Regions from separate parts of the Endozoicomonas sp. ALB032 genome, predicted to be linked through region 2. Evidence: predicted binding sites of a transcription regulator. Region 2 holds the regulator's gene; the other holds the start of a gene.
The links. Region 2 encodes LexA, which represses DNA repair genes until DNA is damaged. Its sites were predicted from a motif close to TACTGTNTANNTANACAGTA; they were not measured.

Region 1 (15,243 bases), 940 kb from region 2:
AGAGCACAAAGAAGGTGAAATCCGGTCAGAGGATGACCGGATTGAGCTTGAGGAGGGTGCTAACCAGTTTCTTGCCACTGAGGATCTGGAGACTCTGCAACAGGTATTCTCTCCCTCTGACCCTGCAGAGCTGAGAAGTGCTGTTCAGCTCCTTGACGATAAACCTCAGGCAAGAACCTCTCCTGCAGTGGAAGAAGGGTTCGCTATTGCTTTGCATAGCGTCCCCTCAGAAAAGGCGCTGGAGGATGCAGTCAACCCTGCAGCGGAGACTCACCGGGGTGATAATCTCAGTTTTGAAGGTGCAAGCAGTCCTCAGGTTTTTGCCCGCCTCTGGATGGAATCAAAGCTGGAAGAAGGTCAGGAAACTCAGGATGTGAAAGAAGATCATCTCGATGAAGTGGCTGAGAATGTGGATGCTCAACGCAAGAGTGTTGCTGAGCATCTGCAGGATTTTGAGTCGATTCTACTGGAAGTCGCTGAGTCGCTGGAAAAGCAGCAGGAGGCAGCTGTTCAAATCAGCAAAAGTAATCGAGTTTGAGAGCAACGGGGAGGGGCTCCCTTCCTCGTCTTTCGTAAAGTCTGCACAGTCATCGAAAATATCCCTGATCCCGTCTCTATTTTCTGATTATTGGTCTGGACACTATCTGGTGAAAATCAAGGGTTCAGGTATAATGCCCCAGTTCTGACAATGGCAAACAAAGGATAGACAGATTCAATGCCGATCTACGAATATCAGTGCGGAAGTTGCGGTGGTGTGCAGGAAGTGATTCAGGCGTTCAGCGATGCACCTCTGACTGACTGTGGTGTCTGTGGTGAGCCTGAATTGAAAAAACTGTTGAGTGCCCCGGCCTTCAGGCTGAAAGGTGGCGGCTGGTATGAGACAGACTTCAAGAGTGGCAATAAGAAGAATCTGTCCTGCAATGATAATCAGGGCCCTGCCAAGGGCTCGGGCGGCACTGCAGCCGCCAGTGAATAATTCGGTCATTTGAGTGCTGAGGTTGTGCTTCACCCGGAGTGACTCAAAACCATAAATTCAGGCACAAAATTTCAGATGATTCTGTGCTGAACCTGAACAGCCCCCCAGTTTCGAGGTATGTTATGCGCAGCCATTATTGCGGCGAACTGAATCTCTCCCATGACGGGCATGAGGTTACCCTGTGTGGATGGGTACACCGACGTCGCGACCATGGTGGTGTGATCTTCCTGGATATGCGTGACCGTGAAGGTATCGCCCAGGTTGTTATTGATCCTGACACCGAAGAGGCGTTTGCTCTCGCTGATAAAGCACGCAGTGAATATGTGCTGAAAATCACCGGATTTGTACGCCCCCGTCCCCAAGGCACTGTAAACACCAATATGGGCACCGGTGAAATTGAGGTGTTGGGTAAGCAGGTAGAAATCCTGAATGAAGCCCAGACACCGCCTTTCCAGATCGAAGGCTACACCGATGTAGGTGAAGAAGTTCGTCTGAAAAACCGTGTTATTGACCTGCGTCGTCCGGAAATGCAGGAAAAAATGATCCTTCGCAGCAAGCTGACCAGTGCTGTTCGCAGCTTTATGGATGAGCAGGGTTATCTGGATGTTGAAACCCCTGTTCTGACCCGTGCGACCCCGGAAGGTGCCCGCGATTACCTGGTACCCAGTCGAACTCACGAAGGTAAGTTCTTTGCGCTGCCACAGTCTCCCCAGCTGTTCAAGCAAATGCTGATGGTGGCAGGTTTTGATCGTTACTATCAAATTGTAAAATGCTTCCGTGACGAAGATCTGCGTGCTGACCGTCAACCAGAATTTACTCAGATCGATATCGAAACCTCCTTCATGGACGAGTCCAGGATCATGGGTATGGCTGAAGACCTGGTTAAGACCACTTTTAAAAAGGTAGGTGGTGTTGAACTGGGTGAATTCCCGCACATGACTTTTGCACAAGCCATGAACCTTTATGGTTCTGATAAGCCAGACCTGCGTATCCCTCTGGAGCTGGTGGACGTTGCTGATCTGATGGCCGGAGTTGAATTCAAGGTCTTCAAAGGACCGGCTGAAGATCCGAAGGGGCGTGTAGCCGCACTGAAAGTACCCGGTGGAGCTGAACTTTCCCGTAAGCAGATTGATGACTACACCCGGTTTGTCAGCATCTACGGTGCCAAGGGTCTGGCCTGGATCAAGGTTAACGAAATCGAAAACGGCGCAAACGGTCTTCAGTCTCCGATCATCAAGTTCCTGGGCGACGATGTCACCATGAAGATTATGAAGCGTCTGGATGCCAGCAATGGCGATATCGTCTTCTTTGGTGCAGACAAAGAGAAGGTAGTCAACGAAGCTCTGGGTGCATTGCGTTGTAAGGTCGGTGCTGACCTGAATTTGTATACGAAAGAGTGGGCGCCACTGTGGGTTGTTGACTTTCCAATGTTTGAAGAAACAGACAACGGTGAACTGACCGCGCTGCACCATCCATTCACAGCGCCAACGACTTCACCTGAAGAGCTTGAAGCAAATCCTGCTGAAGCGCTTTCCCGTGCCTATGACATGGTTATCAATGGCTATGAAGTCGGTGGTGGTTCTGTTCGTATTCACAACCAGGAAATGCAGCAGACAGTATTTCGTATCCTGAAAATTGAGGAAGAAGAGCAGCAGGAAAAGTTTGGCTTCCTGCTGGACGCTCTTAAATACGGTGCGCCTCCCCATGGTGGTCTGGCGTTTGGGCTTGACCGTCTGGTTATGCTGCTGTGCGGGACCGATAATATTCGTGACGTTATTGCCTTCCCGAAAACTCAGTCCGCAGCCTGTCTGCTGACTCAGGCTCCGGGCGAAGTGGATGCTACCCAGCTACGCGATCTGAATATCCGTATTCGTCGTGATCCGGCGTCTGCAACCAGTCACTGAGCGTCTGCGGCTGTTCCAGAAAACGTCTGCGACCATTTTATAAATTGCTGAGGCCGGTTTTTACCGGCCTGTTCAAGAAGAGATAAAGGGTATTTTCTATGGCAGGTCATAGTAAATGGGCCAATATCAAACACCGTAAGGCGGCTCAGGACGCCAAGCGTGGCAAAATCTTCACCAAGATCATTCGTGAGTTGGTGGTGGCGGCCAAGCAGGGCGGTGGGAATATCGAGGATAACCCCAAGCTGCGTCAGGTGGTTGACAAGGCTCTGGGTGCCAATATGACCCGTGACACCGTCAACAGGGCGATTGCTCGTGGTGCCGGTGGTGATGACGATTCCAACATGGAAGAAGTGACCTACGAAGGTTATGGTGCTGGCGGTATCGCGGTGCTGGTGGAATGTCTGACAGACAACCGTAACCGTACCGTTGCAGAAGTACGCCATGCTTTCTCCAAGCATGGTGGTAATCTGGGTACTGACGGTTCTGTAGCCTACCTGTTTGAGCGTAAGGGGCAAATCTTCTTCGAACCGGGTCTGGATGAAGACACTGTTATGGAAGCCGCTCTGGAAGCCGGTGCTGAAGATGTACTGACTAACGACGATGGCTCCATTGAAGTGGTCACTGAGTGGACTGAGTTCATGGCGGTAAAAGAAGCCATTGAAGCTGCAGGTTTGAAACCAGCGGGCGGCGAAGTAGCGATGATCGCTTCTACCCGGACTGAACTGGACAAAGACGGTGCGGAAAAAATCATGAAGCTGGTGGATCGCCTCGAAGACCTGGACGATGTGCAAAATGTTTACACTAACGCTGACATTCCTGCCGAAGTGATGGCGCAGCTGGACTAAGTTGTTCTGTCGGTATGAAGGGCCTCGATAACGAAAGTGTCGGGGTTTTTTTGTTTCTGTTCCGGAGATACCAGCCCGGCTGGAATATCTGTGAACGCCCAGACATTGAAGCCTACCAGCAGCATAAACAATAGAATAATGATGCCTGTGATAATCATTAATGTTTTTAGCAGGTCGGACATTAATCGTTTCCGGATCATCTTGTGGAGTAAAACAGTCTTGAGCAAGAACAATGATCTTTGCGGTTCTCGCCACGAAAGTATTACCAGAGAAATACTAAGCTGCTTCTATCGTTACTCACAGGCAAATTTGGTAATTCAGTGTTCTTGAATTGTAAGTTTCTGATACCCACCGGCACCGCTGGTATATTGTATGGGTGTACAGTATCCTTTTGACATAACCATGACTTTGAACCCTCGCCTGTCAGATTTTTTTGGCAGAAGCTGTCACACTCATTGACCCCGGGGGGCATCAAACGCTGTCATTGAAAATAGCGACATCTGACTTGAGAATACATTCTGAATGGCCATCCTGATGGGGATAGATCCGGGCTCAAGAATTACCGGCTATGGATTAATTGAAGAAGTAGGCAATAAAACACATTATGTGGCGTCCGGTTGTATTCGCATCCGGGAGGCGCCTCTACCTGAGCGCTTGCAGCAGATTTATGAAGGCATCAGCACTTTGATCGAACGTTACATCCCGCAGTCCGTTGGTGTGGAGCAAGTGTTTATGTCCAGAAATGCTGATTCGGCACTGAAACTGGGTCAGGCCAGGGCTGCGGCCATTGTGGCTGTGGTTAATCACAATATTGAGGTGTCGGAATACTCTGCCCGGCAGGTCAAGCAGGCTGTGGTTGGTAAAGGCTCTGCGGATAAGTACCAGGTAAAGCACATGGTGAAGTCGATCCTTGACTTGAATGATACCCCTCAGGCCGATGCTGCGGACGCTCTGGCGGTTGCTCTTTGTCATGCTCATACTCGTTCCAGTCTGGTCAGGATGGCGGGTGCTACGGGTACTCGACGTCGTCGTCTTACGGGGCAGTCTTAGTTTGGGTGGACACAAAGGTGAAAGGAAGCAATGCAAAACACCAGATCCAGGATCTGTTGTGGCGTGTAGATTTTCTTCAGTTCTTTCCAGTTCTCCGGACTTATGATCTGTTCTTTGTAGAGTTCTTCAGTGGTTTTCAGTAACAGGCGTTGTTTGTTGTCCCAGCCCGGTGCCAGATGGCCACGGGAAACCATTTGTACATCACTGGCTTTCAGTCCCGTATCCAGTGCACATTGAGCAATATCCGGGATCAGGTGTCTGGTATTGCAAATGTACGCACTTCTCAGGGCAACCAGAGCGCGATCTCTCATCGGGAGGCTGCTGTAGCCTTGTATATAACTGATGAAGCTGCGAGCAGGCTTATCAAGCTCAGGTGAGTTTGCCGGGCGTCCCGGGAAATCTTCCTTTAACAAAGATTTTTGTGACTTGATGAAAGGGATGGGAATAGGGCCACCGGATACAGCTGGGTGGTATTCACTGGCCAGGCCAGCCTCGGGCAGGATCTGCCAGAGTGATCCCAGAAATGTGCGAAGTTTCTTCAAGGGGGCAGCTCCTTCAGATCATCGAATTGAACTTCTCTTAGTGATTAGAGAGTGACAATTCTCAGGAGTTCTACGCCCTCGTCGTATTGTTAGGCGTTCTGACCTTATAGTCAGAAAATAAAAGATTTGGAAAACAGGATGATTGGAAGAATTCGGGGCCTTCTGGCTGACAAACAGCCCCCTCATTTGCTGATAGAGACCCATGGTATCGGGTATGAAGTGGAAGCTCCGATGTCGGTTTTTTATAAACTGCCGGACGTTGGTCAGGAGGTCGTGTTATATACCCACTTTGTAGTGCGCGAAGATGCTCAGCTCCTATACGGTTTTAGCAATCGTGATGAGCGGGAGTTGTTTAGAACTCTGATCAAGGTCAATGGGGTTGGTCCCAAGCTCGGACTGACCCTGTTGTCCGGTATAGAAGCTGATGCTTTTGTGCGCTGTGTGCAGGAAGGTGATAGTGCCACTTTGGTGAAGTTGCCGGGTGTGGGTAAAAAAACAGCCGAGCGGCTGATTGTTGAAATGAAAGATAAGCTGGATCGTTGGCAGTCAGCACCTCTGCTGGAAGGTAAGCCTCTGGTTGCCGGTGGCGAAATGGCTGCCGAAGCAAAAGATATTGAACAGGAAGCCGTCAGTGCTCTGGTGGCTCTGGGTTATAAACCCCAGGAAGCCGGCAAAGTCATTGGTAAGTTGCTCAAGGATGGCATGACCAGTGAAGAGCTGATTCGTCAGGCTCTGAAAAGTATGATCTGATAACACCGCGTCTTATTTAAAAGGTGAGACGATTGAGCCTCACCTGCTTGTCTGCTTTGTAGTTTACCGGATGAACTTCCTGACCGAGTCAACGCAGATGGCTGCCGTTGCCAGCCAGATAAAGCTATAGCTGAGCCACTGCTGTAAGGTGAAGACTTCTCCGAGAACGGTGACAGCCACCACAAATATCAAAGCAGGCTCCAGGTAGCTCAACAGGCCAAACAAACTGACAGACAGATGCCTGGAGGCGTTGATGTAGCAGATCAGTGACAGGCTGCAGAGTAGCCCCAGACCTGGCAGCAGATACCAAAGAGTGACGGAATGGGTCAGGTTTTGCATAAAACTCTGATCACTCATCAGTATGAAAATACCGGCCGGAAGGAACAACAGGTGCTCAAAAAGCAGAGCTGGCAAGGTATCGACCTGCAAAGGTTTACGGATGATGAAATACACCGGATAAAGTCCGGCCACTGCCAGGCTGACCCAGGGTAATGAGCCCTGTTGCCAAATCATGGCAAGCACGCCTAATGACGCGGACCCCATGGCAAAGTAATGAGCCTTGTTCAGTCTCTCGTTAAATACCAGCTTGCCGGTTAATGCCAGGGTGAGTGGCAGCAAAAAATAGCCAAGGGAGAGATCCTGTGTTTTATCATTCACGGGGCCCCAGACAAACAGCCACCACTGAAAGCCAACAATCAAACCACCCAAGGATAGCATCAGCACAGTTTTCCGGCAGAGAAAAACCGCCCTGAAGCCCCGGAGCCGGTCCATGCGATAGCAGACCATTGTCAGGCAGAGAGCGCTGAAAATGACCCTGTTCCAGAACAGGGTATTTCCGGACAGCTTAATAAACTGTACATAAATGGGCACAAGCCCGAACATCACGGAGGCCATGACCGAGTTAGTCAGGCCTTTTCCAGAAACCAAATGTGTATTCATTCTGAGTACTTCCTTTAATCAGAATTTAAAACAGAGAGTATAGGAGTCCGATGACTCCGAAGTTTAAAAGGTAATGCACCCCCGGGCAGCTAAGTGCTCGCAAGTGCTCTTTTTACGTTCAGAGTGCTTGGACGATTAAATGTAGCGTTTTGTTCCCAAAGCTGGATTATTTTTTTAACAGACTGGAGATGGTACGCTGAGAGTAATGGTAGACGAGCTAGAACATGATTGAAGCAGATCGATTGATATCCTCCTCAGAACGCCCTCTGGAAGAGGTGCTGGATCGGGCTATTCGCCCGGTAAAACTGGCTGATTATGTGGGACAGCCAAAAGTCAGGGAGCAGATGGAAATTTTTATCCAGGCTGCAAGACTTCGTAATGATGCCCTTGATCATACCCTTATATTCGGACCTCCGGGGCTGGGTAAAACCACGCTTTCCCACATCCTTGCCAATGAGATGGGCAGCAATATTCGAACGACTTCTGGCCCGGTGCTGGAAAAAGCGGGTGACCTGGCAGCTCTTCTGACCAATCTTGAGCCCAATGACATTCTGTTTATTGATGAAATTCACCGCCTCAGTCCGGTAGTGGAAGAAGTATTGTATCCGGCGATGGAAGATTATCAGCTGGACATCATGATCGGTGAAGGCCCTGCTGCGCGATCTATCAAGCTGGACCTGCCTCCCTTTACCTTGGTGGGAGCGACAACCAGGGCGGGTCTGCTGACGTCTCCGCTCCGGGATCGTTTTGGTATTGTACAGAGGCTGGAGTTTTATAATATTGAGGACCTGACTTATATCGTAGAACGTTCTGCCGGAATTCTCGGGGTGGGGATTGATAAGGAAGGTGCAGGAGAGATTGCCCGACGCTCCAGAGGAACGCCCAGAATTGCCAACCGATTGCTGAGAAGGGTGCGTGATTTTGCCGAAGTAAAGGGGAATGGTGTGATCCACAAGGAGACGGCCGATGCCGCATTGAATATGCTGGATGTTGATGCCAGCGGTTTTGATCATATGGACAGACGGCTGCTGTTGGCCATGATCGAAAAGTTTGATGGTGGGCCGGTCGGGGTAGACAGTCTGGCGGCTGCCATCAGTGAGGAGAGGGATACCATCGAAGATGTCCTGGAGCCTTATCTTATTCAACAGGGCTATATGATGAGAACCCCCAGAGGGCGGATGGTCACCAAGCACGCATACTTGCATTTTGGGCTTGACTACCGGATAGAAGAATAAGTCTTTCCGGTTTAATATCTGGATCGTTCTTTTGAAAAACGAGTGGCTAAGGAAACGCTGATGCTCATGAGAATTTTAGGAATCTACTGTCTATTTGTTCTGTCGCTCACTGCTCTGAGTGGTTGTCAGACTATTACTACGGAAGCGACGCCAATGCGTCCAGGGTTCTACTCTGCACCTTTCTCTGTCTCGGCGGCAAGTTGCTCGCAGGTGCTTCATGGTTCCAGCCAGCTGCCGATTGATCTGTATCATGCCGGAGTCTGCTTCGAGCAGGGAGTGGGTACAACAGCTTCCTTAGCCCAGGCTGTTGAGCGTTACTCCATGGCGGCTCGATGGGGGATTCCGGAAGCCACCCAAGCCTTGAAACGTTTGCACAAACCCGTTCCAGCTCCTGATTTGCTGCAACGCAGAACAGAGCAGGAACAACGCCTGAACAAGCAGAGACTGGATGAGGAAAAACTCAATAAAGGCTCCTATCCTCCGCCTCATAATTTCCCTCATTGTGGTCGTTCATCGTGTTATTAACTTGCCAGGGTATCGGCGTCTCTGGCAGTCTCTGATCTGGTTTAATGTTATGTGTACTGCTCTGTGACTGATACCTTTTCTATTCCCATTCGAGTCTATTATGAAGATACCGATGCCGGCGGCATCGTATATCACGTCAATTACCTGAAGTTTATGGAGCGAGCCAGAACCGAATATCTGCGAACTACCGGTTATGACCACCAGAAGTTGTTGAAGGAAAAGAAGCAGCTGGTAGTGGTTGATGCTTCTGTTCAGTTCAAACACATTGCCCGGTTGGATGACTCTCTTAACGTGACTGTCGCAGTTGAAAGTATGGGTAAAGCCAGGATGGTTTTTCTGCAACAGTGTTTTCGTGAAGGTCTTTTGATATGTGAAGGTCGGTTTGTGGTGGCTTGCCTGAACAGTCAGAGCAGAAAGCCCACAGCGATTACAGAATCCTTACGGAATAAATTAAGTCCTGACAGCAATTCGCCCTGAGATTGGTGGTACTATCCATAACTGCCTGTTTATCATGAAAATGCAGTCACAGCGTCTGGCCCGATTCCAGAATGATTGTCGATGATCATTTCTCTAACAAGTATTAATCAAATTAAAAGCGAGGTTTTCAGTGGCAGATAGCATGTCCATTTGGTCACTGGTAGGCAATGCCAGTTGGATCGTTTTACTGGTGCTGATACTGCTGGTGGTGGCATCTGTTGTTTCCTGGGTGATGATCGTTCAGCGTGGCGTACTCATTCGTTCCGCTCAACGCAATATGACGGCCTTTGAAGATCGCTTCTGGTCGGGGATGGATCTGACCCAGCTCTATAAAGAGCTGGACAAAGAAGAAGACCTGGGTGGTCTGGAATTGGTTTTCCGTTCAGGCTTTAGTGAGTTTTCCCGCATGCGTTCTCAGGGTACTGGAGAGGCTGATGCTGTCATGGAAGCCACACAGAGAGCCATGAGAGTGGCCATCTCCCGTGAGCAGGAAAAACTGGAAACGCATCTGCCCTTTCTGGCCAGTGTCGGTTCGACCTGTCCTTATGTTGGTCTGTTCGGTACCGTAGTCGGCATTATGAACTCTTTCCGTGGGCTGGCAAATGTGCAGCAGGCCACTCTGGCATCGGTTGCTCCTGGTATTGCTGAAGCCCTGATGACGACAGCGGTTGGTCTGGTAGCTGCGATTCCTGCGGTGGTAGCTTATAACCGTTACGCATCCAGAGTGGAAGCTCTGCTGTCGAACTACGAGACCTTTGCGGATGAATTTTCCAGTATTCTTCATCGCAAGGTTCACAGTCGTCACAGTGCAGGCTAAGGGAGCGAGTAAAAAAATCATGGCTCGATCCAGAACCCGGCGCAAGCCGATGTCAGAAATCAACATGGTGCCGTTTATCGACATCATGATGGTCATGCTGGTGGCCTTTATGGTCAGTGCCCCGATGCTGACTCAGGGGGTAAAGGTAGAACTTCCGAAGGCAACCAGTAATCCGATGCCACTGCCTGATGATGCCAAGACTCTGATTATCTCTGTCCAGTCCGATGGCAAGTTCTTTATTGATCTGGGCGGTCATCAGGAAAGTGCCAAAGGAATGGATGAAATCAGTGAGAAGGTAGGTAAGGTTCTTTCTGCCAGTCCCGAGACCCGGGTGTTGATAAAGGGGGATCGTAAAGTTGACTATGGCTCAGTGGTTGAGCTGATGGCCAGATTACAGGGAGTAGGTGTTAATGATGTGGGATTGATTACAGATCCTGCGTTGCTCAATGAACGGACGAAGCGCTGATGATAGAAAGTGTTATCCCCTGGTTTGACTGTCAGTCAGAACAAATCATGATCATGGTGTTGTGGAACGCAGGGCTGTAATGAAGAAAATTCCATTGATCGGTGCTTTATTGAATCATAAGCTTTTTCAGGGTTACGGGTTTGCAGTGGTGTTTTCCTTACTGCTGCACGTTCTGATACTGGGTCTGGTGTCCTGGGACTGGTCAACTGCAGATGAGTTGAGGATTGTAGCGCCAAAAAGTATCAAAGCCAGTGTCGTTGAAATTGCCCAGCCAAAGCCAATACCGCCAGCGCCCAAGCCTGTTGTAGACAACTCGGCACAAAAAGCTCGTGAGCTTGCTGCTCAGAAGCGCAAAGAAGAAGCCCGCCGACAGGCAGAAATTAAAAAACAGAAAGAGCTGGCTCTGAAAAAAGAGCATGCAGCCAAAGAGAAAGCAAAAAAGGAAAAAGCAGCTCGTAAAGAACAAGAGCGACAGCAGCGTCTGGCTGAAGAAAACAGGAAGAAAAAGCAACAGGAAGCGTTACTCAGACAGCTTGAGCAGGAGCGGGTTGCCCGTGAACAGGCTCAGGCAGTTGCTGCCGAGCAGGCAGAACAAGAGGCTGGAGAAGTAGCTTACTACTCCGAACTGCTGAAAAACCTTATTGCCCGGAACTGGAACCGACCGCCCAGTGCCCGTAACAATATGGTGGCTCTGGTTCAGCTCAGTCTGTCGCCTTTTGGTGACTTGCTGGAAGTAAGGTTGCTTGAAGGCAGTGGTAATGATGCCTATGATCGTTCTGTCGTACAGGCGATACAGAGGGCGGCGCCTTTTCCTGAATTGAAAAAGCTGGAACGGCGTGTGTTCGATAATAAATTCAAGCGCATTAACTTTAGGTTCAGGCCAGAGGATCTGGTGAGATGAAGCAACAACTGCAATGGTTTTCTGCCGGATTGTCGGGCAGCTTTAAAAGTAAGCAGACTGTCTTCAGGGAAGACACCTGTCGTCGTGTTTACCTATTAATCTCTTCTGCAATATTTTCATGGTTCCGAAGTAGGAGCGTTTTGGTCTCATCTCTGTTTGTTGCCCTGCTGTTATCAATGCAGAGTGCTCAGGCCATTCTCACAATCGAAGTAACCCAGGGTAATGACAAGGCCGTCAAGGTGGCAGTACCACCCTTCAGCTGGAATGGTAAGAAAATTCTGCCCGAAGATATGGCTTCTGTTGTAGAAGATAACCTTCATTTCAGCGGCCTGTTTGCAGCTTTGCCCAGAAAGGATATGCTCAGCTTTCCATCCAGTGCCAAAGATGTTGTTTACCGTGACTGGAATATACTGGGTGCTTCCTACCTGGTTACCGGAGAGGTTAAACAGGAAGGCAATACGTTTGAAGTGGACTATCAGCTGTTTGATATTGTTCGCCAGAAAAGCATTATGAAAGGCAGGGTTCGAGGCGATGAAAGTCAGCTGCGCGGGTTGGCTCATCATATCAGTGATGCGATATACGAAAAGATCACCGGTATTCCCGGCGATTTCTCGACCCGAATCATGTATGTCACTGCTGATCGTAAAAGTGCTGAACATACGGATTACAGTCTAAACTATGCCGATGCCGATGGTCAGCGCCAGCGCGAGATACTTCGTTCAAGAGAGCCTATACTGTCACCGAGCTGGTCACCCGACGGCAGTCGTGTTGCCTATGCTTCTTTTGAAACCGGTCGTCCGGCTATCTATATTCAGGAACTGGCTACCGGTAAACGTCAGAAGATAACTGACTTCAAAGGGTTGAACAGCTCTCCGGTATTTTCTCCTGATGGCAGGCAGTTGGCACTGGTTCTGTCCAAGGAGCAGAATCCGGACATTTATGTGATGGATCTGGCCACTGACAAACTCAGTCAGATTACATCACATTTCTCGATTGATACTGAGCCAGACTGGATGCCAGATGGGAAAAGTCTGATCTTTACATCTAACCGGGGAGGCAGTGCCCAGATTTATCAGATCGGTCTTGACAGGTTGTCGAACGGTACTGTGGTTGCTGAAGGCAAACCTAAACGGCTGACGTTTACTGGTAAATTCAATGCCCGTGCTAAAGTATTCCCTGATGGTAAATCTCTGGCACTAGTCCATAAAGGTCAGGGAGCCACAGAATTTAACATCGCCATTCTGGATCTTGATACTGGACGACTGCGTCAGCTTACGTCTGCCCGGTTGGAAGATTCGCCCAGTGTTTCCCCTGGGGGCCGTCGTCTAATCTATGCGGTATCGGGAGGCAAAAACGGGGAGCTTGGCATTGTTACAGCGGATGGTCGGGTAAAATATCGCTTGCCATCGGCGGAGGGTGATGTCAGAGAGCCGGTTTGGGGGCCATCAATAGCTACACAGCGCTAAATCGGGTTGGATTGGTTCGCTGGAGTCAGTCGAACTTGGCATTCGAGCATAAAATTCAGTAGAGTGAGCCAGCTCTTCAAATGGTCTTGTGCGAATAGTTAATTTATTCAATCAAATTCATCTGTAGCGCTGGACGCTCTTTCCGGATTTCAGGCCGAAGAAGTTGCAAGTTCAGCTGACCCCCTTGGTATTCGGGCTAGTCCGGAGTCTGCAGTTCTGATACTGTACTGCATCAATCAATACATTGATTTTGATTTACCAACATTGAACGAACAATTGGAGCTTGTCATGCGTTTTGCCAATTTTGTCAAAGCCACCGCACTCACTGCCACTGCACTCTGGCTGGCTGGTTGTGCCTCTACAGGTGGTCAGAGTACTTCTGATGTTGAATCTAACACTGACTTCGCGACTGAAGAAGTTGTGATTGAAACCTTCCCTGCTTATAGCCCTGCTGTTCAAGCCGTAATTGATAGCGGTGAGATTCAGGCTACCCCTGAAGAGATCGAACAATTGCTGGCGCATAAAACTTATCACTTTGCTTTTGACAGCTCTAAGCTGAAAGAGAGCGATTATAAGGCTCTGGACGTACAGGCTATTTATCTGAATTCCTCTGAAGGCCGTGGCAAGAAAATCACCATTCAGGGTAATACGGATGAGCGCGGAACTCGCACATATAACCTGGCTCTGGGCGAGCGTCGTGCTAATGCAGTTAAGAACTACCTGGTCAGCAAGGGTGTATCTCCAAGCCGCATTGAAGTGATTAGCTTTGGTTTTGAGAAGCCTCTGGACCCGGCTCACAATGCAACTGCCTGGGCTATGAACCGTCGTGCTCACATTGTGATCAACTGATGGCCATAGTTTTAGAAAAATATTGATTTCATAATGCAGCCATGGCCCATTCACTGGTGCAAAGCCCTTGGGTGGGCAGCATTTCAGACTCATGGCTGCCCGACAGGGAATGAGACTGAATGCCTCTGAAACGATCTGTTTGCTCTGCTTTTGTTGTTGTCGGCCTGGCCTCTTATGTTCAGGCAGAGGTGCCGGTGGTGGACTCCCAGCCTTCTGGAAATGCTTATTCTGTCAAGAGTTCACAAACTCGTGAATCGACTTCAGTGGCATCATCGGCAGGAGGTACTGCCCACTTATTGAACCTGGTGGATGAGCTTCGTCAGGAGACCATGACCCTCAGAGGGCAGTTGGAAGAGCAGGCTTATCAGATCAGGCAGCTGCAGAAAGAGAACCGGGAGCGTTACCTGGATCTTGATCAGCGCATTTCTCGTCTGGGTGACTCTTCTGGTGAGGCGCCTGCTGCCGCAGGAGGCGCTTCAAACTCCCCGGTGACTTTACCTGCTATCGGTAACAAGCCTTCAGTGTCTGAGACTGGTGCCCGCGAGGAAGCTGCTTATCAGGCTGCTTTCTCCCTGATCAAGGACAAGCGTTTTGATGAGGCTATTACGGCCTTGAAAAAGTTGTTGAAAGACTATCCCAAAGGTCAGTTTTCGGATAATGCCCAATACTGGTTAGGTGAAGTTCAGATGGCTCAGGGCAAATACAAGGAAGCTCTGGGCGACTTTCAGTCTCTGATTGACAATTATCCGGACAGTCCGAAAGTATCTGACGCTACCTACAAGCTGGGTCGTATTCTTGATTTGCAAGGCGAAAAAGACGCTGCCAGGAAACACCTTGAATCAGTGATCAGTCAATACCCCGGCAGTGCTGCTGCCCGATTGTCAGATACCTATCTCAGGAATATGTCCGATTCCTGATTAATTCTGCCTGCCTCCGGGTGGGCGTCGACTCTGTTTGGGTATTTCATCCATTTCCTGTTTTCTCCCTTGAGGGGATCTTGCATTCTGCTCGGGCAGTTAAACCAAAATTGACTTAAGTAGGATGGGCTCCTAGTATTGCCGACCTGAATGTCTGGTGAGAGCTCAATGACTGCTGATACCCTCAGAATTACTGAAATTTTTCACTCCCTGCAGGGAGAGTCCCGTACCTCGGGCCTGCCTACAGTGTTTGTCCGTCTGACGGGCTGTCCACTTCGTTGTGTCTGGTGTGATACCGAGTACTCATTTCACGGTGGCACCCGTATGTCTCTCGACGAGATCATAAAGGAGGTAGACGACTATGGCGCTAAATATGTCTGTGTAACAGGCGGTGAACCTCTTGGGCAGCCAAATTGTCTGCCTCTGCTTGAGCAGCTGGTAGACAAAGGCTATGAAGTATCACTGGAAACCAGTGGTGCTCTGGATGTTTCCCTGGTGGATGAGCGAGTGGTCAAAGTGCTCGACCTCAAGCCACCGGCATCTGGTGAAAGTCACAGGAATCTGTACGAGAATATTGAACACCT
Region 2 (15,243 bases):
CATATCAAATATTATATATGCCAACAATTACATGTAGATTTTCCTGATGAAAATGATTCTTTCGTCATACTGGCAACCCTCACTACAGGATTTAAGGCTCTGGTGGTGCAATCACTGAATTTATCGGAACTGCCTCCTGATACAACTATTGGTGCTGATGACGCTGAACAGGCTAACGAAGCCATGGATGACGAGGCAGCAAAGTTAGAGAAAAAAGACCTGATGAAACGTCTGGAGTTATTGAATGAATTCTCGAAATGGCTCGACTATTTAATTGGTTGGAGTACGGAGGTTTCTGAATTCAATTACGAGAGTGAATCTGAAAGAAGTGATACTGATAGTAGTGATTACAAAAGTTATTCTGACGGGAGTGATTCTGAACAGGATTATTGACACAGCAGAAGGTGTAAATCCCACGCAGCAACTGCTCCTGCGTTGCTCTGGCTCCTGCATTCATGCATCGGTTCGGTTGCGATAATTGGTCTGAAAATTTCTCGTAATCCTCGCTGCGGGGGGCCCAGACGGGGTCGCCCAGACGGGGTCGCCCAGACGGGGTCGCCCAGACGGGGTCGCCCAGACGGGGTCGCCCAGACGGATGCTGAAGTCCGACAGGCTCCCAAAGACGACAATGAACCGGTGAGTGTCAGATCTGATATTCGTGACCAGAATCGGGCATTATTGCGATCTCTGGTCTACTTTACGAGGGTTCCTCAAACCTTTAGGAAGTAGAATGGTCAGCCAGTCCATTTCTCAATTATCAAAAACAACAAGGCTATCAATATTGACCCATTGTACCAGGGCGAGTCAGCTAGTCGCCGGTTCCCTTGGTATTATCATGGCTTGCCCCTGTATGGCATTGCTGGCGGCAAATCCTTTATTAACACCGGTGGATGAAATATTTTTTGAAGGAAAGGGAACAAAAGAGTCCGACTTTCTACCCGACTTGATTAACCATAATGCTCTTACGGGGAGGTTTACCTTAATCAACCCAAATGATACCCATCTTATCTTTGCCATGAACACCGGGAATGAACAAGACGTCAATGAGATTGAGGTTCAGGGAGAACCGCAGGGAGCTGAAGCACCGCAGATGCAACCTTTGATGAACCTTTCGCTGCCGCCAATGTCCCGTGAACAAATTGCAGAAATTATCCGCAAATTAAATTCAGGCCTCTCAGAAGACACTTTAACCACGCTGTTGAACAAGATTCCGGAAATGCCCCCGGGTAATAATCTCACCATTGCAAGCATGATTGAGCAAGTCAAGGCTAGTCTTCACGTCGACCTTGATCAAAATCAGAATGCAATCATGGAGGCTCTATCTTATCTCCAAGTTACCCTGTCGCCTGTCGATCTTAACAATTCGCAACAACAAGAGAGCCTCGCGTATTTGCTGTTGGCTTACTATGCAGCCATAAATTCAAGCGGAGCTTCCTCTCAAAGGGCCCATGTTTTTTTACTTCATTCCTGCTTCACGCTGCTGAAATAGCTGGAATATCCAGACTTCACTGGCATAAAGATGAGCTGTTAGGTAAAAGTAAACCGATAAAAGATAAAAATGTTTTAAAAGAAAATGTTACAAAATCGTCTTCAGTCTTTTCTGGTCTGAAATCTTTTGATACAGAACGCATGAAACTTTTGCAGCAATTGGAGGTTCCCTTAGAGTCTGGGCAATCCAATATTGTATCAGTCGATTTATTATTAATAGACGCTGCCAAACTGCTCAACAATAACATTAATAGTCATAGAATAGCGATCTATAAGCGACAGCAAAGATCAGCTGATCATATGCTGGAGCTAATACAAGAGCATGGTAATGAAGAACCTGAATTAGTGGCTTGGGGTAATCAGTTCTTGAAACTGATTGATGTCATAAGTCTGATGCTCGACCCTTTCGATCAATCAAGGTATTCACACGTAGAAACAGATATTGTTAATATAAAGAAATATTTCAGAGCATCAGGAAAAACGACAACCTTTTATAACTATGAGCGCAAAGAAAAGGCATTATTTAAAAAAATCGAGATTTGGATAACTCTAACATTCACTTCTTTGGGAAATCTGGAACCTGAATTATTTCGAAAACTATTGGTACACATCAAATATTATATAAACCAACAATTACACAGAGCTTTTCCTGATCAAAATGATTATTGCGTCATACTGGAAATCCTCATCGTCGGATTTAAGGATCTGGTGTTTCAATCATTTGAATTATGGGAACTGCTTCCTGGCACAACTATTGGCTTGCTTCCAACTTTTGTCTCTCATGACTCTGAACAAGTTAATGAAACCATGGACGAGGCAGCAAAGTTACAGAGAAAAGAACTGAGAAAACGTCTACGTGACAAGACAGCAAAGTTACAGAAAAGAGATCTGATAAAACGTGTATATTATTTGATGAAATTCACGGAGTGGCTCGATTATTTAAAGAAGATGCGAACAAGTCCTCAACCATGAGATAGTATTTTTATTAAGTCGGGAGTCAACAGTCAGCAGCGTGCAGTCTTAAGAACAGATATCTGCTAAATGTTAACTCACCACTTCTGTTCTTACTTATGGTTGTTATTTTTACCCACTCTCACCGCCAGAACGTCACAGCCCGCACCATGCAGAATGCTGGTTGATGTTGAGCCGAGGATCAGGGCCAGACCGTGTCTGCCGTGGCTTCCAACAACGATCAGGTCAACGTCTGATTCGTCAGCGATGCGATGTACTTCTCTTTCCGGGCGGCCATAAACGACATGCTGTTCGCCCTTGTCCAGATTAATACTCTCTGCCAAACGCGAAATACGCTCTCTGGCCTGCTGGGTGATTTCATCCTGAAGGGTTGTGAGGTCCAGTGGGATATCACTGCCATAAGCCACACTCAGTGGTTCAACCACATGCACCAGTGTCAGTCTTGCCTGGTAGGTTTCTGCAAGAGACTTTGCTTTATCCAGAACATCGTCTGCCTCGTCAGACAGGTCAATAGCAACGAGTATATGGTTATATTGACTCATAGACCGTCTCTCTCTTCCCGGTGTTTTTCAGAGAAATGCAGCTCAATCCAGTTTCGTAGCCATTTTTATCATCTGAGCCGGTGAGCTGCATTTCCGGATCATGGCTATGCACTATAACCACTACAGCTACAATACCGCTGCATAAAGTTGCGATATGAGGTTGTGACATAAAGTGGCGATTTACTGCAGGCATCATAGACCAAACGCCTATATTGTATGGCTGTAAATGGAGTTGTCCAAGTAAATTTGCAATGGGTATTTGTTATGAATCAGTATTTTTGCGGATATATTGGTGTTCATTTCCTTGACATTGATAAAAAATTCAAAGAAGGTAGGCTCAAAAATTCAAACGGTTGTATGAATTTCTGGCGAACACAGTCTGAGATGTATTCATCAGGAGTCTTACTGAGAATAATCTGCCATTTTCGTTAAAGGCACTATTTTCAGTCAGACTTCTGGCGCCATTTGTTCAGACGTCAGTTATCAGGACAACCTTTTTCAATCCGTCCGGAGAGAGATAAATGATATATCAGGGGAAAGCGTTCAAGGTTCTGGCACTTGAAAGCGGCATCGCTGAGTTGAGATTTGACCTGGATGGGGAGTCGGTGAACAAGTTCAACCGGCTTGCCATTGAAGATCTTAATGCTGCAGTCCAGGCCATCAAGTCGGACGGCACCATTAAGGGTGTCGTTCTTACCAGTGGCAAGGAAGGCGTTTTCATTGTTGGTGCTGATATCAAGGAGTTCACTTCCAACTTCCGTCAGGAAGAGAGTGAACTGATGGAGATGGTCATGGGCGTAAACCAGACCTTCAGCAGTTTTGAAGATCTGGATATGCCGACCGTTGCCGCCATCAATGGCAGCGCTCTGGGTGGTGGTTTTGAGATCTGCCTGTGTGCTGACTATCGTGTTCTGTCCAACAAAGGCGGTGTCGGCCTGCCTGAAGTTAAACTCGGTATCTACCCGGGATGGGGTGGGACTGTCCGTTTGCCACGTTTGATCGGTGTTGATAACGCGATCGAGTGGATTGCTGCCGGTCGTGAACAGAAGCCTGATGCAGCTCTGAAAGTGGGTGCTGTAGACGCAGTCGTTGAAACCGAAAAGCTGGTGGACTCAGCGGTAGCTATCATCAAACGCTGCCTGGCAGGTGAGCTGGATTACAATGCCCGTAAGGATGAAAAGCGTTCACCTCTCAAGCTGCCTTTGCTGGAATCGCTGATGGCTTTTGAAACAGCTACGGCGGTTGTCAAGCAGCAAGCGGGCCCTCACATGCCAGCACCTGTGGCTTCTGTCAAAGCGATCAAAAAGCATGCCGAGCTGCCAAGAGACGAAGCCCTGAAAGTGGAAGCTGAAGGTTTCGTCAAGTTGGCCAAGACGCCTGTGTCTGACGTCCTGGTGGGTCTGTTTCTGAACGACCAGATGCTCAAGAAGAAGACCAAGGAGCTGACCAAAAAGGCAGGTAAAGTTGAGAAAGCCGCTGTTCTGGGCGCCGGCATCATGGGTGGTGGTATTGCATACCAATCTGCTTATAAAGGCACTCCCATCCTGATGAAAGACATCGCTCAGGAAGGTCTGAATCTGGGGTTGAGCGAGGCCAGCAAGCTGCTGTCCAAGCGAGTGGCCCGTGGTCGTATGGACCCTCTGAAAATGGGAGAGGTTCTTAATCACATTGTTCCAACTCTGTCGTACAGTGAGTTTGGTGATGTTGATGTCGTTGTCGAAGCCGTTGTCGAAAACGTCAATGTTAAGAGGGCAGTCCTGGGCGAAGTAGAAAATCACGTCAGTGAGGACGCTGTTCTGGCCTCCAATACTTCAACCATTTCAATAACAGAGCTGGCTAAGGATCTGAAAAGACCCGAAAAATTCTGTGGCATGCACTTCTTCAACCCGGTTCACGCAATGCCTCTGGTGGAAGTGATTCGTGGTGAGAAGACCAGCGAAGAAACGGTGGCAACGGTTGTTGCTTATGCCAAGAAGATGGGTAAGGTTCCTATCGTTGTTAATGACTGCCCCGGGTTCCTGGTTAACCGGGTGCTGTTCCCGTACTTTGGTGGTTTCGCCGCGCTGGTGAAAGACGGTGCCGACTTCCAGCAAGTCGATAAAGTCATGGAGAAGTTTGGCTGGCCAATGGGTCCGGCTTACCTGCTTGACGTAGTGGGTATCGATACTGGCTCTCATGCGGAAAAAGTGATGGCTGAAGGTTTCCCCGACCGTATGTCCCGTGACTGGAAGAGTGCCATTGACGTGATGTTCGAGAATGGGCGTTACGGACAAAAAAACAATGTCGGCTTCTACAAGTACGAGCAGGACAAGAAAGGTAAGCCCAAAAAGGTGGTCGACGAAGCGGCTTATGAGCTTCTCTCTGAAGTGGCTGGTGAAAGTCGTGAGTTTGAGACTCAGGAAATTATTGATCGCATGATGATTCCACTGTGTATGGAAACCGTTCGTACACTGGAAGACGGCATTGTTGATACAGCTGCTGAGGCTGACCTGGCTCTGCTCAACGGCATCGGCTTTCCGGTTTTCCGAGGCGGCGCCCTGAAGTACATCGATAGCATGGGTGTCGACAAATTCGTTGAACTGGCTGATCAGTACGCTCACATCAGTCCTCTGTATCAGCCTACTGAAAAGCTGCGGGAAATGGCCCGTGAAGGCAAGACGTTTTACGGCGCGTAAACAGCCTTGAGCGACAAAAAAATGGTTAATCACGAGCAACAGATTTAAGAGAGAATTGACTATGAGCCTTAATCCGAGAGACGCCGTAATTGTTGACTTTGGGCGGACCCCTATGGGTCGCTCAAAGGGTGGCATGTACCGAAATGTCCGTGCCGATGACCTGTCTGCCAACCTTATCACCGGAGTATTGAACCGTAATCCCGGTGTTAACCCTGAAGAAGTTGAAGACGTGATCTGGGGCTGTGTCAACCAGACTCTGGAGCAGGGTTGGAACGTCGCCCGTATGGCGTCTTTGATGACTCCCATTCCTCATACTTCATCAGCCCAGACTGTCAGCCGTCTTTGTGGTTCTTCCATGAGCGCACTGCACACCGCTGCTCAGGCTATTCAAACCGGTAACGGTGATGTCTTTGTTGTAGGTGGTGTTGAGCACATGGGCCATGTGGGTATGATGCACGGAGTGGATCCTAACCCGCGCTTGTCCAAGTACGCTGCCAAAGCTGCTGGTATGATGGGTCTGACTGCAGAAATGCTGGGGTTGATGCACGGCATTACTCGTGAAGCCCAGGATGAATTTGGTGTGAGGTCTCACATGAGAGCCTGGGAAGCGACCAAAGCCGGTCAGTTTAAAGATGAGATCATCCCTATGCAGGGACATGATGATGATGGCAATCTGGCCGTTTTCACCGAAGATCAGACGATTCGTCCTGAAACCACACTCGAAGGACTGGCGCAGTTGAAGCCTGCCTTTAACCCGAAAGGGACAGTGACAGCCGGAACGTCTTCCCAGATTACCGATGGTGCTTCCTGCATGATTGTTATGTCTGCACAGCGTGCACAGGACCTGGGTCTTCAGCCAATGGCTGTGATTCGTTCCATGGCAGTTGCCGGTGTTGATCCGTCCATCATGGGCTATGGTCCTGTGCCCAGCACCAAGAAAGCTCTCGAGCGTGCAGGACTGACTATCGATGACATTGATCATGTTGAGTTGAATGAAGCCTTTGCTGCTCAGGCTCTGCCTGTCCTGAAAGACCTGAATCTGCTCGACAAGATGGATGAGAAGGTGAATCTGCACGGTGGCGCTATTGCCCTGGGTCACCCCTTCGGATGCTCTGGTGCCCGCATCTCCGGTACTCTGCTGAATGTAATGAAGCAGAACAATGGTACGCTCGGTGTAGCAACCATGTGTGTAGGTCTGGGTCAGGGTATTACTACGGTATTTGAACGTCTGTAAGGCGTCGGCCTTTGCCAGACGGGTTCCTGTCTGGCTTATCCTGCCTGAAAGTACTCGCCCCGGAATTCTATTCCGGGGTATTCCTTTTTGATGCATTTTTATGCAGAGATTCTGCTTCGAAAATGAGTATATTTTTCAGTGTCTGCATAAGTTATTTTGTCGGTAAAACCCGACATTTTTTCCCGTCAATGATCATCATGAAATCTGTCAGGCTTCACAGTAATTAAATAATCTTTTGATATTCAAGGATATTATTGCTTATAACTGGCTGGATTAATCATTGAGGCTGTGAAACGATAAATAAGAGGGTCGTTCGAGAAAAATTCAGGATCATTGCAGGGTTTTCCTTGACCGATGTTTTTCTTGACCTTATATATTGAAACAATTTTCAATTCCCGACCTTTCTTGTTTTGGTCGCAGACAGCACTGAGTGTTTTATGATCTTTTTTCCAGGCTGGTCAGCATAACCGGAACAATGGAGCTGATTACAGGACGTGTAAGGTAGCATGGGTAAATCTTTAGTTATCGTCGAGTCGCCGGCCAAGGCGAAGACAATAAACAAATATCTGGGCAAGGACTTTGTTGTTAAGTCCAGTGTTGGTCACATTCGTGATTTGCCCACCGCAGGTGGCTCCAGGAAGCCTGTGGACCCCAAAGCTCGGGCAAAGGCTGCTGCTGAGACACGTAAGCTATCTCCTGAGCAGAAAATCATCCATAAGAAGCGCAAAGCCAAAGAACAGCTGATTGAAAGAATGGGCATCGACCCTGAAAAAGGCTGGCAGGCACGTTACGAGATACTGCCCGGCAAAGAGAAGGTGGTTGACGAGCTGCGTCGACTTGCAGCATCGGCTGACACAATTTACCTCGCAACCGATTTGGATCGTGAGGGAGAGGCCATCGCATGGCATCTTCAGGAAGCCATTGGGGGGGAGCCTGGTCGTTATAGGCGGGTAGTCTTCAACGAAATTACCAGGAATGCCATCCAGGAAGCCTTCAAAGAGCCCGGCTCTCTCAATATTGACCGGGTCAATGCCCAGCAGGCAAGGCGATTCCTCGATCGTGTAGTAGGTTATATGGTTTCTCCTCTGCTCTGGGCTAAAATTGCCCGTGGCCTGTCAGCAGGGCGGGTGCAGTCAGTAGCGGTTAAGTTGATTGTTGAGCGCGAGCGTGAAGTCAGAAGCTTTATCCCGGAAGAGTACTGGGAAGTTTACGCTGACCTGGCTACGGAAAATGGAGAAGTTATCCGTTTTCAGGTGGCCAAAGAAGCTGGCGATGCCTTCAGACCTGTCAGTGAGGCTGCCACCGGAGTTGTTCTTGAAAAGCTGAGACAGGCTGATTACAAGCTGACCGTGCGTGAAGACAAACCGACCCGAAGTCGTCCTTCTGCACCCTTCATTACCTCAACCCTGCAGCAGGCGGCCAGTACGCGTCTGGGATTCAGTGTCAAGAAGACCATGATGATGGCCCAACGTCTTTATGAAGCGGGTCACATCACCTACATGCGTACTGACTCGACCAATCTGAGTCAGGAAGCGGTGGAGAGTGCCCGGGAATTTATCGATGGTACGTTCGGCTCAAGGTATCTGCCTGAAAATCCGAACCGGTATTCCAGTAAAGAAGGCGCTCAGGAGGCTCACGAAGCAATACGTCCTTCCTCTGTGACTGCTGAGCCAGGCTCTATTTCCGGTCTTGAGAAGGATGCAGAGCGGCTCTATGAACTGATCTGGAGACAGTTTGTTGCCTGTCAGATGACGCCTGCGGAGTACCTGAGTACGTCCCTGACAGTTCGGGTGGACGACTTTGATCTCAAGGCGAGGGGCAGAACCCTCAAGTTTGATGGTTACACCCGGGTTATGGCAGCCATAGCCAAAAAGGGTGAAGACATCATTCTGCCGGCTCTGGAAAAAGGTGATCCGCTGGATCTGAAAAAACTGGACCCGAAACAGCTGTTTACAAAACCGCCGGCCCGTTTCAGTGAAGCGGCTCTGGTAAAAGAGCTTGAGAAGCGTGGCATTGGCAGGCCCTCGACTTACGCTTCCATCATTTCGACGATTCAGGATCGCGGTTATGTTTCCCTGAAAAATCGTCGTTTCTATGCCGAGAAAATGGGCGATATTGTCACAGACCGGCTGGTTGAGAACTTCCATGATCTCATGGATTACAACTTTACCGCCAAGATGGAGTCCAATCTCGATGTAGTGGCTGAAGGTGGTGAGAACTGGAAAGATCTGCTGGACAGTTTCTACAGTGATTTCAGCAGCAAGCTGGAGCAGGCTGAAGACGACAGCGACGGTATGCGATCCAATGACCCTTCTCCTACCGATATCAAATGTCCTGATTGTGGCAGGGATATGATGATTCGCACGGCCAGTACGGGAGTATTTCTGGGGTGCTCCGGCTACTCGCTCCCGCCCAGGGAGCGTTGTAAATGTACCATTAATCTGGTGCCCGGCGAAGAAGTTGAAGATGCTGACGACGAGAATGCAGAAGTCAACGCCTTGCGGGCTATGCATCGTTGTCCCAAGTGTTCTACGGCAATGGAAAGCTACCTGATTGATGAGCAGCGTAAGCTTCATGTCTGTGGTAATAACCCGGACTGCTCTGGCTATGAAGTGGAAAAAGGTCAGTTCAAACTCAAGGGTTATGATGGTCCCGTGCTTGAATGTGACAAGTGCGGTTCTGAGATGCAGCTCAAATCCGGACGCTTTGGTAAATACTTTGGTTGTACCAACAGCGAGTGTAAAAACACCCGTAAGCTCTTGAAAAGCGGGGAAGCGGCTCCCCCCAAAATGGATCCGGTACCCATGCCTGAGCTCAAATGTCTGAAAGTGGATGATCATTATATTCTCAGAGATGGTGCCTCAGGTCTTTTTCTGGCGGCCAGTCAGTTCCCAAAGAACCGTGAGACCCGTGCTCCTCTGGTCAGTGAACTGATCCCGCATCAGGCGGCTATTGATCCAAAGTATCATTATCTTCTGGATGCACCGAGACAGGATGCTGATGGTAATCCCGCAATCATTCGCTACAGTCGCAAAACCAGGACTCAGTATGTTATGACTGAGTCTGAAGGTAAGGCGACAGGGTGGAGTGCTACCTTCCAGGACGGCAGGTGGGAAGAAAAAGTCACCAGGAAGCGTAAAAAATCCTGACCTGGCCTCGTCACAAACAAGACCTTCACAGAGATCCGTGGAGGTCTTTTTATTTTTGAGAAAGATTATGTCTGAGCAGTGGCGTTCCCATACCAACAAAAAATTACACTATGCCCGTTTACAGCTGGATGCCTGGGAAAGAGCAGAAGCTTTTGAGCAGGAGGCTTTTCGAGAGGCATTTCTGATGCATGCCAGTCAAGCCTATTCCTCGATGCTGGCGGAGATATTGTCTCCCTACGGTGAGCAGCTGACCCGGTTGCTGTCTCTGGAAGATGCTTGCAGATTGATGGATGAGCAACCTGCAGAAGTGTCTGAACTCGAGCAGTTAAAGCAGCTGGAGTCATCGGACAGTTGGCTGGCAGATTTACTTAAAGCTTATGACGATATTTTTAATGCTAATGGTAATATACAATCATATTCAAGTAATAGCAGTATGATTATGATTGCTTCGGATACCAGTGAAGTCACCAAAGGTATTAAGACGCCAGAAAGTGCCAAGAGTATTCTTGCCTCCCTCAAGGAGTTGGTAGGGCACTTTAGAAATTTCAATCTTGAATGGTGATTAGATTTTTTAGATCTGATTCATGACTCATAATAGTGTGCCTGGATTGATTCAAACCGTGCATGATTGTGGGAATGTTTAGAACTCTGTTGTTTATGGCTGTTGTTCAATTTGATCAGAGGTATCTTATGACTAAGATCATGCTGTGCTGTTCGGCAGGTATGTCTACCAGCATGTTGGTGGAGAAAATGCGCGAAGCAGCTGAAAGTCGGAGTGAAGAAGTCGAGGTTGAAGCCTTCGGCGCTAGTCATTTCGATGAACAGGTAGCCTGTTTCGATGTTGTTCTGCTGGGTCCTCAGGTTAAATATATGTTGAATGATCTCAAGCTGCGTGCTGCCGAATATGCTGTTCCGGTTGAGGCGATCAGCCCTGTTGATTATGGCACGATGAATGGTGCGAAAGTATTGGGCTTTGCTCTGTCGCTAACAGCCTGATTAATTCCAGTTTATCGTGTGTATGCTGCAATACGGGGGCAAAAGCTGCAGCTCTTTTAAGGGTTTTTACTTTCCAGTCTGCAATAACACTTTGCATTACTCTCTACTGACCTATTGCATCATAAGTCACAATGCTGCATGATTTCTCCCTCTTATACGCTATTTATGGAACGAAATATGGCTGCATCGTTTTTGGAAATTGTGGAACTTCCAACAGGAGAGATTGTTCTGCGAAGCAGTGACGACGAGGGTGAGCCCCTGCTGACTATGAAATTTTCAGAGGAAGCCAAACAGTATCTTGAAGGGGACCATTTGCAAGTGGCAAAGGTCATGTTTGATGCTGGCATGCGTGAAGTTGCTGAACTCACTCGTCCGCAATCCTCTGAAGAAGAGATTCCTGAGAACAGAGTACTGCACTGACTCTATTTTCATGGAAATGACAGGCATCATGCAACCTGTCTACTGCGAATAGCCAGCCCCTGACACTGTCCATTCCTGGCTGCGCTTTCAAGCCTACTTAGCCACCCTTTATCCAAATGCCCCAGCCAGCTGATGACAGTGTGGCTGGTTCCGGATGCCAGCGCTTTCCTGGTGAGTTCCAATGTCTGATTAATATTGTTGGAGCTAAAGATTTGCACCTTGTCATGATTTAAGTCGCAATTCTTTAACCAGTGCAGGGTTCTGGTGTCATCTGCCAGAATCAGGGTCAACCAACGTTCACTGTCAGTGGACAGCTGACTGAGCATGGGCGTCAGGAGTTGTTCTGCCTGCCAGGGTTGACCTGAAAGAATGAGTTCATTAATACTGGGCTTCAGAGACTTTTCAGTTTTTCCTGATAAAGTCTTTTCTAGGCACGAGGGGTTAATGCAGACTGTATTGGTCTGGTAGCTTGGGGCTGAAAAATTGTGCCTTTCACTGCTGGTTCGGTACAGCATAAATTCTTCCTTCTGGCATAGCCCGGACGCTGTTTGTTATTCGCACTTCAGCGTAGTGGGCCTTTAACAACAGCTGCCTGTTGTGAGTACTGTCTCTGGTAATGGTCAGGCTCATCTTATTCCGTCTCAGGACTGATTTCTGATGACTCCGACGCTTAAACCTTCGATGGCAAAGGCATCCTGAGTGAGATCAACGACTATGGTTTCGAACTCGTCGTTTTCCGGATGCAGCAATACTTTGTTTTTCTGTTTCTCGAATCTTTTTACGGTGACATCATCTTCAATCCGGGCGACGACAACCTGACCGTTTCGAACATCTGTTGTCTTGTGAACGGCCAGCAGGTCACCATCAAGAATCCCGATGTCCTTCATGCTCATTCCTTTTACCCTTAACAGGAAGTCTGCCGATGGGGTGAAGAAAGCGGGATTGAGCATCAGGTGGTCTTCGATATGTTCCTGGGCGAGGATCGGGTTCCCGGCAGCAACTTGTCCGATAATCGGAAGGCCTTCAGGCTGGCTGTCCGGAATACGGATACCGCGGGAGGCGCCGGGGGTAATCTCGATAGCGCCTTTACGGGCCAGTGCCCTGAGATGTTCTTCGGCAGCATTGGGTGAGCGAAAGCCGAAGGTCTTGGCGATTTCGGCTCTGGTGGGTGGGAAACCTGTCTCGTCAATATGAGATTTGATCAGGTCCAGTATCTCGGATTGCCGTTTAGTCAGTTTGATCATGGTCTCTCAATCTGTTTTTTTATACAGTATCTGTGATTATATACAGTATTCTTGTGGTGGCAAGTTATTATCCAGGCTGCGACGATAAGCAAAAAATGACAAGAGGGTCGTCAATGGTGCAGGTGAGGCATGCTTTGCCACCATAGTGATGAGTTGTTGGCTGAAATTCGCAAGCTGAGTCCCTGAAGCTTTTTTTAATAAAAAATCCGGAGGTGGTTAATCTCCGGATTTGGCATTTTATTTATGATTGTGTAGAAGTTAATTTCTTCCGCAGTGCATCCCAGGCATCATTTGAAACTTCTACTTCAAAGCCATCAAAACCATGCCAAACTTTAACAAAATCTACATGTTTGTAATCAAGCCATTCTAATATTCTTTCTCTGATATCAAGGGCATTATCCTTACTACCAGTATGGATAGCTAATCTGGATTTAACTGCTTTGGCACTTTTGATATTAAAATCCTCTTTCGGATCAAACTTATGGTATATTAGTTTACTCACATCAATAGATTCATCATCTGGTAACATATATTTTATAGAGTTAATAGTTTCTTCAATAATTTTTTCGTCTTTTTTGGGTTCATCTATTTTTCTGTAATTTTTATAATTTTCGATAGGAGTCATTTTGCTATCAGCTGTCAAGTCATTTGGTTTCAAACTTTTATCAGATTTCAAATCATTAGATTTCAAGCTTTCAGCTGAGTCATTCCCGGCCGCATAAAATTCTAAAAAGCTGCCATCCTTAATCAGCATCTCCACCAACCGATTGCCTTGTCCATCTACAATGGCAATGTAACCAGGGGAGACAAAATGAAAGTGTGGTGGTTTTTTTGTACCGAAGCCTCTGAGTGTTCTTGTTGCGGCAGTGGCAACTTGACCATAAGCTCCCTCTTCATTAATGGATACTCTGGTCTTCTGAAGAATTTCCAGATCACAATTTGAGGGATGGCCTAATCTTGTTAAATCTTCAGACCTTATGACATCGGCTCCAAATGTCTGAGAAATTTTGTCGAGTAAATTAGTGTCACAACTGCCGTCTATTTTTATCCTGGGTAGCATTAGATCCATCTCTTTTTTACGGCCATTTAATCCGTCAATCAGGTGATTGATTGTATCAGAATCAAGGTTGTTAATCCCTGTCGGACTGTCACCAGGGGTTATTATTGCGACTAATTTAAGATCTTCACCATTCACTGATCGGAAATTTTTGCCAATGGCGCCAAATTTTCCATTATCAAAAAATTGCACGTTTTCAGTTGACTTCATCATCTTGACGTTTTCAATCATACTTCCGTCTGCGCAGATAAATTTGCCCGAGGCCGTTTTTTCTTTAGAAAATGGCCTCTCCCAGATACCCTCGAATTCCATCACATTGCCAATTACCGTTGTAATCAGTTCTCGTCGAGTTTTACAATGACCATGAAACAACTTATTGATTTTTCCATGAGTCTTCTCTTTCACGAAGTCTTCTGCGATGTCGGCCAGGCACCTGTCCTGGTCAGGACGGTCCAGCTTTTCGGTTCGATAACATACAGACAGTATCTGATCAAGATGCTCGTTTATGACGGCAGAGTCAGAACCTATAAAGTTAGCGCAAGAGAGTGCCTTCTGTATCTGATACGGATCCTTGGCGTAAGCATGGTTAATGCTGAATTCGCCTAGTTTTTTATGGATCTCAATCTCCATCTCATCAGTTAACTCTTCTTTAGAGATACCCAGGATCGATGCCTTTCTGGCTTTATCATCCATACTCGCCAGAAGCATACCCAGAACCGGAGCCAGGCTGGTAGAAGACACTACCTTGCTTTTATTGTCCCTGTCGTCTAAGGCGTTCAGAATTCCTAATGACACTTTATCAATCAATTTTTTTACAAGATATGAAGCCTGTGAGGTGGCTTTGAAGGATGTGTTTCGCAGATTTAGCGGTTGCGATGACAATGAAAATTGTCTGAATGAATGTCCAATAGGGTGCATAATATTTTCTCCTAACTCTGATAATAATTAATTTTTTATTCAGGACAAACATACTGCTTCCATGTTTGCGGACAGCGCATGCTTTTCAAATAGCCGTAAATTCTGTGTTATGTAGTATTACTATGAGTTAAGTATTTGCTTTCGCATTAATCACTAACTGGTTAGTTAGTTACGATAACATCTTGTTTCCTGCCATAAAGGCTCGTTACCATGGTGGATTTATCTCTGTCCAAAGTACCGCCATAAAACTTAACTTGTCTATCTGTCCATATTATGGGGGCTACGATACTTTTAGGCTTTTGTTAAAAAAATCCGGAGGTGATTAAACTCCGGATTTGGCCTTTTGTTTATGATTGTCCAGAAGTTATTTTAGCAATCATTTTATGCCAGGTATTATTATTAACTATTATTTCAACAGGATTATCTCTTTCATAAATCTTAACAGCAGATCTATATTCTTCTCCTATGGATTCTAATATTCTTTCTTTAAGATCTTTAGCGTCATCCGAAGAAAAGAATTCGAGTGTTAAAATTTTATCATCTGCCAT

Region 1: the regulator LexA is predicted to act here: its motif matches at 4,092-4,111, upstream of ruvC (crossover junction endodeoxyribonuclease RuvC).

Annotation. Positions count from the first base shown of each region.
Region 1 covers NZ_JBLYNW010000001.1:6,171,788-6,187,030, reverse strand. The annotation lists gene ACO6VG_RS23230 (hypothetical protein) at 1-538, shown strand, start outside; gene ACO6VG_RS23225 (FmdB family zinc ribbon protein) at 716-976, shown strand; gene aspS (aspartate--tRNA ligase) at 1,099-2,880, shown strand; gene ACO6VG_RS23215 (YebC/PmpR family DNA-binding transcriptional regulator) at 2,979-3,725, shown strand; gene ACO6VG_RS23210 (hypothetical protein) at 3,722-3,907, opposite strand; gene ruvC (crossover junction endodeoxyribonuclease RuvC) at 4,248-4,775, shown strand; gene ACO6VG_RS23200 (carboxymuconolactone decarboxylase family protein) at 4,772-5,317, opposite strand; gene ruvA (Holliday junction branch migration protein RuvA) at 5,456-6,067, shown strand; gene rarD (EamA family transporter RarD) at 6,131-7,006, opposite strand; gene ruvB (Holliday junction branch migration DNA helicase RuvB) at 7,231-8,241, shown strand; gene ACO6VG_RS23180 (hypothetical protein) at 8,302-8,766, shown strand; gene ybgC (tol-pal system-associated acyl-CoA thioesterase) at 8,830-9,243, shown strand; gene tolQ (protein TolQ) at 9,386-10,060, shown strand; gene tolR (protein TolR) at 10,080-10,526, shown strand; gene ACO6VG_RS23160 (energy transducer TonB) at 10,606-11,427, shown strand; gene tolB (Tol-Pal system beta propeller repeat protein TolB) at 11,424-12,893, shown strand; gene ACO6VG_RS23150 (OmpA family protein) at 13,182-13,742, shown strand; gene ybgF (tol-pal system protein YbgF) at 13,862-14,659, shown strand; gene queE (7-carboxy-7-deazaguanine synthase QueE) at 14,828-15,243, shown strand, end outside.
Region 2 covers NZ_JBLYNW010000001.1:5,231,818-5,247,060, reverse strand. The annotation lists gene ACO6VG_RS19170 (hypothetical protein) at 1-393, shown strand, start outside; gene ACO6VG_RS19165 (hypothetical protein) at 851-1,489, shown strand; gene ACO6VG_RS19160 (hypothetical protein) at 1,630-2,460, shown strand; gene ACO6VG_RS19155 (universal stress protein) at 2,553-3,002, opposite strand; gene fadB (fatty acid oxidation complex subunit alpha FadB) at 3,524-5,677, shown strand; gene fadA (acetyl-CoA C-acyltransferase FadA) at 5,739-6,911, shown strand; gene topA (type I DNA topoisomerase) at 7,418-10,060, shown strand; gene ACO6VG_RS19135 (DUF6586 family protein) at 10,128-10,622, shown strand; gene ACO6VG_RS19130 (PTS sugar transporter subunit IIB) at 10,751-11,056, shown strand; gene ACO6VG_RS19125 (hypothetical protein) at 11,234-11,476, shown strand; gene ACO6VG_RS19120 (SulA-like leucine-rich domain-containing protein) at 11,503-11,991, opposite strand; gene lexA (transcriptional repressor LexA) at 12,118-12,720, opposite strand; gene ACO6VG_RS19110 (serpin family protein) at 12,962-14,695, opposite strand; gene ACO6VG_RS19105 (serpin family protein) at 15,043-15,243, opposite strand, start outside.